Parasedimentitalea psychrophila: one gene and its partner. The protein of the gene in region 2 interacts with the protein of the main gene of each other region in a pairwise test. Links are inferred from orthologs where the notes say so. Each region holds a gene or a part of one and is shown on either strand. Other genes may lie near its edges.

Region 1 (4,203 bases), 1.0 Mb from region 2 along the record:
TGGCGGCGCGCGGCAGATCGAATGCACCATCAACGGGCTCGGCGAGCGGGCCGGCAATACCGCATTGGAAGAGGTGGTGATGGCGCTGAAAGTGCGCAATGACATCATGCCCTGGAGCACCGGCATCGACACCCGAAAGATCATGCATATCTCGCGCCGGGTGGCGGCGGTGTCCGGCTTTGCGGTGCAGTTCAACAAAGCGATTGTCGGTAAGAACGCCTTTGCCCACGAGTCTGGCATCCATCAGGACGGCATGCTTAAAAACGCCGAGACGTTCGAGATCATGCGGCCCTCGGATGTGGGGCTGTCCGGGACGTCATTGCCGCTGGGCAAACACTCGGGCCGGGCGGCGCTGCGCGACAAGCTGCAGCAGTTTGGCTTTGAGGTGGGTGACAACCAGCTCAGGGACGTCTTTGTGCGCTTCAAAGAGCTGGCCGACCGCAAGAAAGAGGTGTTTGACGACGATATCATCGCCCTGATGCGGTCCGGCGAGGATGCCGAGAATGATCATCTGCAGATCGTGTCGATGAAGGTGGTCTGCGGCACCGGCGGCCCGGCGGAAGCCACCATTGAGATGGAGATCGACGGTCAGGATGTCAGCGCCACCGCCAGTGGCGACGGCCCGGTGGATGCCACCTTCAAGGCGATCCGGGAGATTCACCCCAACACCGCCCGCCTGCAACTGTATCAGGTGCAGGCGGTGACCGAGGGCACCGACGCCCAGGCCACGGTTTCGGTGCGGCTGGAAGAGGACGGCATGATTGCCACCGGTGAGAGCGCAAATACCGACACGGTTGTGGCCTCGGCCAAGGCCTATGTGAACGCGCTGAACCGGCTGATCATACGCCGTGGAAAAGTTGGTGAAGGTGCCGACACCCGCGAGATCTCGTATAAAGACGTCACCTGAGTGGTGACGTCAGGATAGAGAGGGGCCATCCATCTGGGTGGCCCTTTTTGTTTCCCAGCGGCTTTGAAACGGCGATCTCCCGCGCCCCAAGCTGGTGCGGCTGCGCCGCAACAGATTAGGGCCTTGGGCCCGGCACCGCTACGCGGTGCAAAGTGTTGCGGGGGAAACGTTTCAGCGACAGGTCTGCCCTGAATGCGCCATTGATGGGCTGCAGTTGCAGGCTTCATTTGAGAACCAAGGCGACCTGCAGATATGTCTGATAAAACACCGGGGCGCCATCAGATCAAAAAGTGCGCACTGCGCCTTGCACCAGGAAGTGATAAACCCGCCAAATCAGCTGACCTGCGCCGCGCAGCGGCGCCACGCCCAAGGCTTTGCCTCTCATCTGTGATGAGCGGCAAAGGCGCGGGAGTGCACCGCCTAGATCAATAGGCGGCCACTAAAGCTGGGCCGCTACCTATCGGTCGTGTGTAAACCCTCAGCCCGGTTCGCTGCGACATCACGGCAGGGCTACAGCGCCTTGGCGCTGGCGCGGAGCTCGGTGTCAGGGTGGCGCGGCGGCCTTTACCCGCACCCGGAGTGAAGTGGCTGCAGACCGGGCTCCAATACCCAAGACCTGAGCCGCGAAAAGCGGGCGCGCCCGGCGAAAAGGCGCTAGTTGGACAGAAAACACTCTTTCGCGACGCCGCTGTGCCGCTTATAAGATCTGATGCCCGCGATTTACGCGGAGTCGCGGGCCACTGGTACAGCATTTACAGGATCCCTTTAATATGTCGATCTTTGGATTTTTGTCCGGCCTGTTCACGTCGGATATGGCTATTGACCTTGGAACAGCAAACACCCTGGTCTACGTCAAAGGCCGGGGCGTGATCCTGTCCGAACCTTCGGTGGTGGCTTATCACGTCAAGGATGGCGTCAAGACCGTGCTGGCTGTCGGCGAGGACGCCAAGCTGATGCTGGGCCGAACCCCCGGCTCGATCGAGGCGATCCGGCCAATGCGCGAAGGTGTCATTGCCGATTTTGACACCGCCGAAGAGATGATCAAGTACTTCATCCGCAAGGTCCACAAACGGTCAACCTTCTCCAAACCCAAGATTATCGTCTGTGTGCCATATGGTGCCACGCCGGTTGAGAAGCGGGCAATCCGACAATCGGTGCTGTCAGCCGGGGCCCGCAAGGCCGGGCTGATTGCCGAACCGATTGCGGCGGCCATTGGGGCTGGAATGCCCATCACCGACCCCACCGGCAATATGGTGGTCGATATTGGCGGCGGCACCACCGAAGTGGCGGTCCTGTCGCTGGGTGACATCGTCTATGCGCGCTCGGTGCGGGTTGGCGGCGACCGGATGGACGAAGCGATTATTTCTTATCTGCGACGTCAGCAGAATCTGTTGGTCGGTGAAGCCACCGCTGAGCGCATCAAGACCTCAATCGGCACCGCCCGGATGCCCGACGATGGCCGCGGCCAGTCGATGCAGATTCGCGGTCGTGACCTGCTGAACGGCGTCCCCAAGGAAATCGAGATCAGTCAGGCGCAAATCGCCGAGGCGCTGGCCGAACCGGTTCAGCAAATCTGCGAAGCGGTGATGACAGCGCTTGAGGCCACACCGCCGGATCTGGCCGCGGATATTGTCGACCGTGGCGTCATGCTGACCGGTGGCGGCGCCCTGCTCGGCGACCTGGACCTGACATTGCGTGAACAGACCGGATTGGCGGTGTCGATTGCCGATGAAAGTCTGAATTGCGTGGCTCTGGGCACTGGCAAGGCGCTGGAATTTGAAAAGCAACTGCGCCACGCAATTGATTACGACAGCTAAGGGTCTTACCTTTCGCCATCTATGGGGTGCCATCTAAGTACCCAGGAGGAGCCCCTTGGCCAAAGATCGATCCCAGCGCGAAGACTACGGCACCCCGCTGAAGCGATTGCTGGTTGTGGTAACCTGTCTCTGTCTGGCGCTGATCTTCATTGTCTGGCGCATCGATAGCCCCAGGGTCGAGCGATTCCGGGCTCAGGTCGTCGATGCCGTGGTGCCCAACATGGAATGGGCAATGGTGCCGGTGATCGGCACCATCAATCTGGTGCGCGACTTTCAATCTTATCAGCGATTGTCCAAACAAAACCGCGAGTTGCGGTCCGAGTTGCGGCGGATGCAGGCCTGGAAAGAGGCGGCGCTGCAACTGGAGCAGGAAAATGCCCGGCTGCTGGATCTCAACAATGTACGGCTGGATGCGCGGCTGACCTATATCACCGGCGTGGTGATGGCCGACAGTGGCTCTCCGTTTCGCCAGTCTGTGCTGCTGAATGTCGGGTCGCGTGACGGGGTGCGCGATGGTTGGGCGGCGATGGATGGGATTGGCCTGGTGGGGCGGATCTCGGGGACCGGGCGCAATACGGCGCGGGTGATCCTGTTAACCGATGCCGCCAGTTCGGTGCCCGCGACGATCCAGCCCTCGGGCCAGAATGCGCTGATTGCCGGCGACAACAGCGCCGCTCCGATAATCGATTTCCTGGAAAACCCGGACAAACTGCGCCCCGGTGACCGGGTGATAACCTCGGGCGATGGCGATGTATTCCCGGCCGGGCTATTGATTGGCCAGGTGGCCAGCGACCCCTCTGGCCGTTTGCGGGTGCGCCTGTCTGCCGATTATGAGCGGCTGGAGTTTCTGCGCGTGCTGCGCCACCATGGCACCGAAGGCATCAATACCCCCGGAGGGCTGGTGACGCCGCCACCCGGGGCGCCCCTGCCGCGCCCCCGCCCCAAGAGCCTGGGGACCGACAATGGCTAACACCTCGCCTGCGCATGTCTGGATCATGCGGGCTGCGTTCCCGGCGCTGGCCCTGCTGATCATGTTTTTCCACCTGTTGCCGCTGGATACGGTTCCGCGCAAATGGGCGCCGCCTGATCTGCTGGTGGCCTCGGCATTGGCCTGGTCGCTGCGCCGCCCGGACTATCTTCCGACTGTGTTGCTGGCGGTGACACTGTTGCTGGCGGACCTGATGTTTCAAAGACCCCCCGGGTTGCTGGCATTGCTTGTGCTGTTGGCATGCGAGTACCTGAAGCCCCGCGCCCTGAGCCACCGCGATACCGGTTTTGCCGCCGAGTGGCTTTCGGTCAGCCTGGTCCTGACCGCAATTACCGTGCTCAACCGCATGGCGCTGGCGCTGGTGGGCGTGCAGCAAGCGCCGTTTGGTTTGATCCTGATACAGATGATACTGACCATTGCCGCCTATCCCTTGGTGGTGCTTGTCAGTCAGTCTATTCTGGGGGTGCGCCGGATGAGCTCGACTGAGCTTG
Region 2 (4,421 bases):
GCGTTGGGGTCTATCTGGTGAACGAGGCCGCCAACACCCCGCCACAACTGTCGGATGACATGCCAGAACAGGTGATGGTCGAGACATTCGCACCGGGCCGCGAGCTGACCACGACAGTGGTGGGTGACGGCGAGACGGATCCGGGCGCCCTGACGGTGACGGATATTCTGACCGACGGCTGGTACGACTATGACGCCAAGTATCAGCCCGGCGGCTCCACCCATGTGGTGCCTGCGGATCTGCCGCAGGAGATTTTCGATCTCTGTCTGGACTATGCCCGGCGCGCCCATCAGGCACTGGGCTGTCGCGGTGTCAGCCGCACGGATTTCCGCTGGGACGAAAGCCGGGGGGCCGCAGGCCTGATCCTGCTGGAAACCAACACCCAGCCCGGCATGACGCCAACCTCGCTGACGCCAGAGCAGGCGGCGCATTGCGGAACGACTTTTGGTCAGCTCTGTGCCTGGATGGTCGAGGATGCTTCATGCGATCGTTGATCCCCTGGCGCCGCAAAAAATCTGTGTTTAAGCAGGATCCGGCACCGTCGCGGTTGAAGTACCGGATGCAGCGCTGGATGCTGACACCGGGCATTCGGCTGGGGCTGCGGATCGGCGTGCCTTTCTGTCTGATCTTCACCCTGGGCAGCGCCTATATGGCGAATGAGCAGCGCCGCGATGGCCTGAACATCTTTCTCTCCGATCTGCGCCAGTCGATCCGTGAGCGGCCAGAATTCCGGGTCAAGATGATCGCAATTGATGGGGCAGGCGCCGATCTGGCCGATGACATCCGCGAAGTCGCCGGGTTGCGGTTTCCGGTCAGCTCCTTTGATCTGAACGTGGACCTTATCCGGGAAGTGATCGAAATGCTGGCCCCGGTAAAGTCTGCCGCCGTTCGTATCCGCTCGGGCGGGGTGTTGCAGGTGGATGTGGTTGAGCGCGACCCGGTGTTGGTCTGGCGCAACCGCCAGGGGCTGGCGCTGCTGGACGAAACCGGTATTCATGTGGCCGAGCTGGGTCGCCGCTCACTGCATGCGGATTTGCCGCTAATCGCGGGTGACGGGGCTGACGCCCATGTCGCCGAGGCGCTGCGGATCTTTGCCACCGCCAGACCACTGGGGGCGCGGTTGCGGGGCCTGGTGCGCATCGGCGAGAGGCGCTGGGATGTGGTGCTGGATCGCGGTCAGCGGATTATGCTGCCGGCCGAAGATCCGGTCCCTGCCTTGCGGCGGGTGATCGCGGTGAGCGAGGTGCGGGACCTTCTGGAGCGCGATATTGCATCAGTCGACATGCGATTGTCAGCCCGTGCCACGGTCCGGATGAACAAGACTGCGGTGCAGGAATGGTGGCGGATCAGACAGATGAACGGAGGCGGATAGCAGCATGACAGATCTCTATCAATCCCAGCGAGCCATGCGGCAAATGCGCCATCAGGCCATGCAGCGTGGGGTGGTTGCCATCCTGGATGTGGGCAGTTCCAAGATTGCCTGCCTGGTGCTGCGCTTTGACGGCAGCAGCCGGTTGAGCGAGGATAATTCCATTGGCTCGCTGGCCGGCCAATCCGGGTTTCGGGTGATTGGCGCTGCCACCACGCGGTCGCGGGGGGTGCAGTTTGGCGAGATCACCGCCATGCAGGAAACCGAACGCGCCATTCGCACCGCGGTGCAGGCGGCGCAGAAAATGGCCGAGGTCCGGGTGGATCACGTGATGGCCTGTTTTTCGGGCGCCAACCCACGGTCCTATGGTCTGAACGCCCAGGTGGAGCTGCAGGGGCAGGTGGTCACCGAAGACGAAGTCGCCCGCGTGCTGGCAGCCTGCGAGGTGCCGGAATATGGCCACGGTCGCGAAGTTCTGCATGCGCAGCCAGTGAATTTTGCGCTTGATAACCGCTCGGGGTTGAACGACCCGCGCGGCCAATTGGGCCAGTCTCTGGCGGTTGATATGCATATGCTGACGGTTGACGCCGCCTCGGTGCAGAATCTGGTGCGTTGCATCAAACGCTGTGATCTGGAGCTCGCCGGAATTGCCAGTTCGGCCTATGCCTCGGGAATTTCAGCGCTGGTCGAAGACGAACAGGAACTGGGCGCGGCCTGTGTCGATATGGGCGGTGGCTCGACCTCGGTGTCGGTCTTCATGAAGAAACACATGATTTATTCCGATGCCGTGCGCATGGGCGGGGATCATGTCACCAGTGATATTTCACTGGGTCTAGGGGTTCCGACCTCCAGTGCCGAACGCATTAAGACCTTTTGCGGTGGCGTCCATGCCACCGGCGCGGATGACCGCGATATGATCGACATTGGCGGCGACACGGGCGATTGGGAACATGACCGTCGCACGGTGTCGCGGGCAGAGCTGATCGGCATCATGCGGCCCCGCGTCGAGGAAATCCTGGAAGAGGTGCGGGCGCGGCTGGATGCGGCCGGCTTTGACCAGCTTCCCAGTCAGCAGATTGTTTTGACCGGCGGCTCCAGCCAGATCATGGGACTGGACGGATTGGCCAGCCGTATTCTGGGGCAGCAGGTTCGGTTGGGCCGCCCACTCCGGGTGCATGGGCTGCCGCAATCGGCCACCGGGCCGGGATTTTCCAGCGCCGTAGGCCTGAGCTTGTTTGCGGCCAATCCGCAGGATGAATGGTGGGATTTTGATGTGCCAAGCGACCGTCAGTCGGGCGGCTCAATCCGTCGCGCGGTGCGCTGGTTCCGCGACAACTGGTAGCGGGCAGGCGGTGGGAATAATCCGCACTCGGTGCAGGATTGTCGGGTGACAATTGGCGCGACTTGCATTATGAAACCGTTAACCAGCCGCAGAAAGCGGCGGAGCACGCAGGCCGAGCAGTGGTTTGCACATAATGTCGTGACGATCTCACCCATGTGGAAGCATGGGGGCTTTTGCTATGCTTGTGTGTGCTTTTTCGAATACCCCAAGATATACCCCGATCGGCGAAATAACGCAGATAGTTGTCCCAATTTTGCCATATTTTGTAGGGAACCGCGCTTTTATTGGTGACGGGTCTGCCCTCACTTGGTACTGTCAAGATGGACAGGAATAATAATGCCTCGGAATGAGGCACAAAAAAACAGGCGGACTGAGCATGACATTGAACCTATCGATGCCCGGACAGGAAGAGCTGAAGCCACGCATCACTGTTTTTGGCGTTGGTGGAGCTGGCGGAAACGCGGTCAACAACATGATCGAAAAAGAGCTGGATGGCGTCGATTTTGTTGTCGCCAATACCGATGCTCAGGCGCTGCAGCAAAGCAACGCCCAGAGCCGGGTGCAGCTGGGCGTGAAGGTCACCGAAGGTCTGGGCGCCGGCGCCCGCCCCTCGGTTGGCATGGCCGCCGCCGAAGAGAGCATTGAGCAGATCGTTGATCACCTGGCGGGGGCGCATATGTGCTTTATCACCGCCGGTATGGGCGGTGGCACCGGCACAGGTGCCGCCCCGATCATCGCCGCGGCCGCCCGCGAGCTGGGCGTTCTGACCGTTGGTGTTGTCACCAAGCCGTTCCAGTTTGAAGGCGCCAAGCGGATGCGCCAGGCGGAAGAGGGCGTCGATGCGCTGCAAAAGGTCGTTGATACGCTGATCATCATTCCCAACCAGAACCTGTTCCGGTTGGCCAATGAGAAAACCACCTTCACCGAGGCCTTCTCGATGGCGGATGACGTGTTGTACCAAGGCGTCAAAGGCGTGACCGACCTGATGGTCCGCCCCGGCCTGATCAACCTCGACTTTGCTGATGTTCGCGCTGTGATGGACGAAATGGGCAAGGCGATGATGGGCACCGGCGAGGCCGAGGGCGAAACCCGTGCCGTCGAAGCTGCTGAAAAGGCCATTGCCAACCCGCTGCTGGACGAAATCAGCCTGCGCGGTGCCAAGGGCGTGTTGATCAATATCACCGGGGCCCATGACCTGACCCTGTTTGAACTGGACGAAGCCGCCAACCGCATTCGCGAAGAGGTGGACCCAGAGGCCAATATCATCGTCGGTTCCACATTGGATACTGAAATGGAAGGCAAAATTCGGGTCTCTGTTGTGGCGACTGGCATCGACGCGGTTGAGGTGCGTCTCGATTCACCGGTTCCGCGCCGCCCGATGTCTGCCCCGCTGAAGCAAACCGTATCCGCCGAAAACCGGCGCCCTGCGCCGCTGGAACTGGGCGCTGCAATCGAGGCGCCTGCGGCTGCCGAAGTTGCCGCTCAGGAGCCATCGTTGTTTGAGGGCATGGGGGTTGAGCAGATTGCCGCTCAGGACCAGGCCGAGGATATTTTTGAGGAGCCAGAGCTGGTTGCTGACGATGGTCTGCCGATGCCCGCCTATCAGCCAACAGTGGCCGAGTTCCAGCCGCAGGCTGATATCGCCGAGACACCTCAGCAGAGCTTTGTTGCGCCTAAGGCTCCGGCGCTTGGCACTCCGTCGCCAGAGGC

What was found. The genes of interacting proteins can lie anywhere in the genome.
Region 1: the proteins of ftsA (region 2) and QPJ95_RS05700 interact in binary tests that used the Escherichia coli proteins (3 or more experiments, as listed by UniProt). The link is inferred for Parasedimentitalea psychrophila from one-to-one orthologs.

The regions. Positions count from the first base shown.
Region 1 is NZ_CP127247.1:1,190,127-1,194,329, forward strand. Bases 847-3,700 are described here. They hold QPJ95_RS05700 (rod shape-determining protein), read left to right. Parts: upstream 847-1,677; coding sequence 1,678-2,724; downstream 2,725-3,700. Other genes in these bases: QPJ95_RS05695 (2-isopropylmalate synthase), read left to right, coding at 847-907; mreC (rod shape-determining protein MreC), read left to right, coding at 2,780-3,694; QPJ95_RS05710 (rod shape-determining protein MreD), read left to right, coding at 3,687-3,700. Also shown: more of QPJ95_RS05695, read left to right, coding at 1-846; more of QPJ95_RS05710, read left to right, coding at 3,701-4,203. UniProt on the Escherichia coli protein: Forms membrane-associated dynamic filaments that are essential for cell shape determination. Acts by regulating cell wall synthesis and cell elongation, and thus cell shape.
Region 2 is NZ_CP127247.1:149,175-153,595, reverse strand. Bases 734-3,543 are described here. They hold ftsA (cell division protein FtsA), read left to right. Parts: upstream 734-1,376; coding sequence 1,377-2,711; downstream 2,712-3,543. Other genes in these bases: ftsZ (cell division protein FtsZ), read left to right, coding at 3,088-3,543; QPJ95_RS00715 (cell division protein FtsQ/DivIB), read left to right, coding at 734-1,372. Also shown: QPJ95_RS00720 (D-alanine--D-alanine ligase), read left to right, coding at 1-494; more of QPJ95_RS00715, read left to right, coding at 482-733; more of ftsZ, read left to right, coding at 3,544-4,421. UniProt on the Escherichia coli protein: Essential cell division protein that assists in the assembly of the Z ring. May serve as the principal membrane anchor for the Z ring.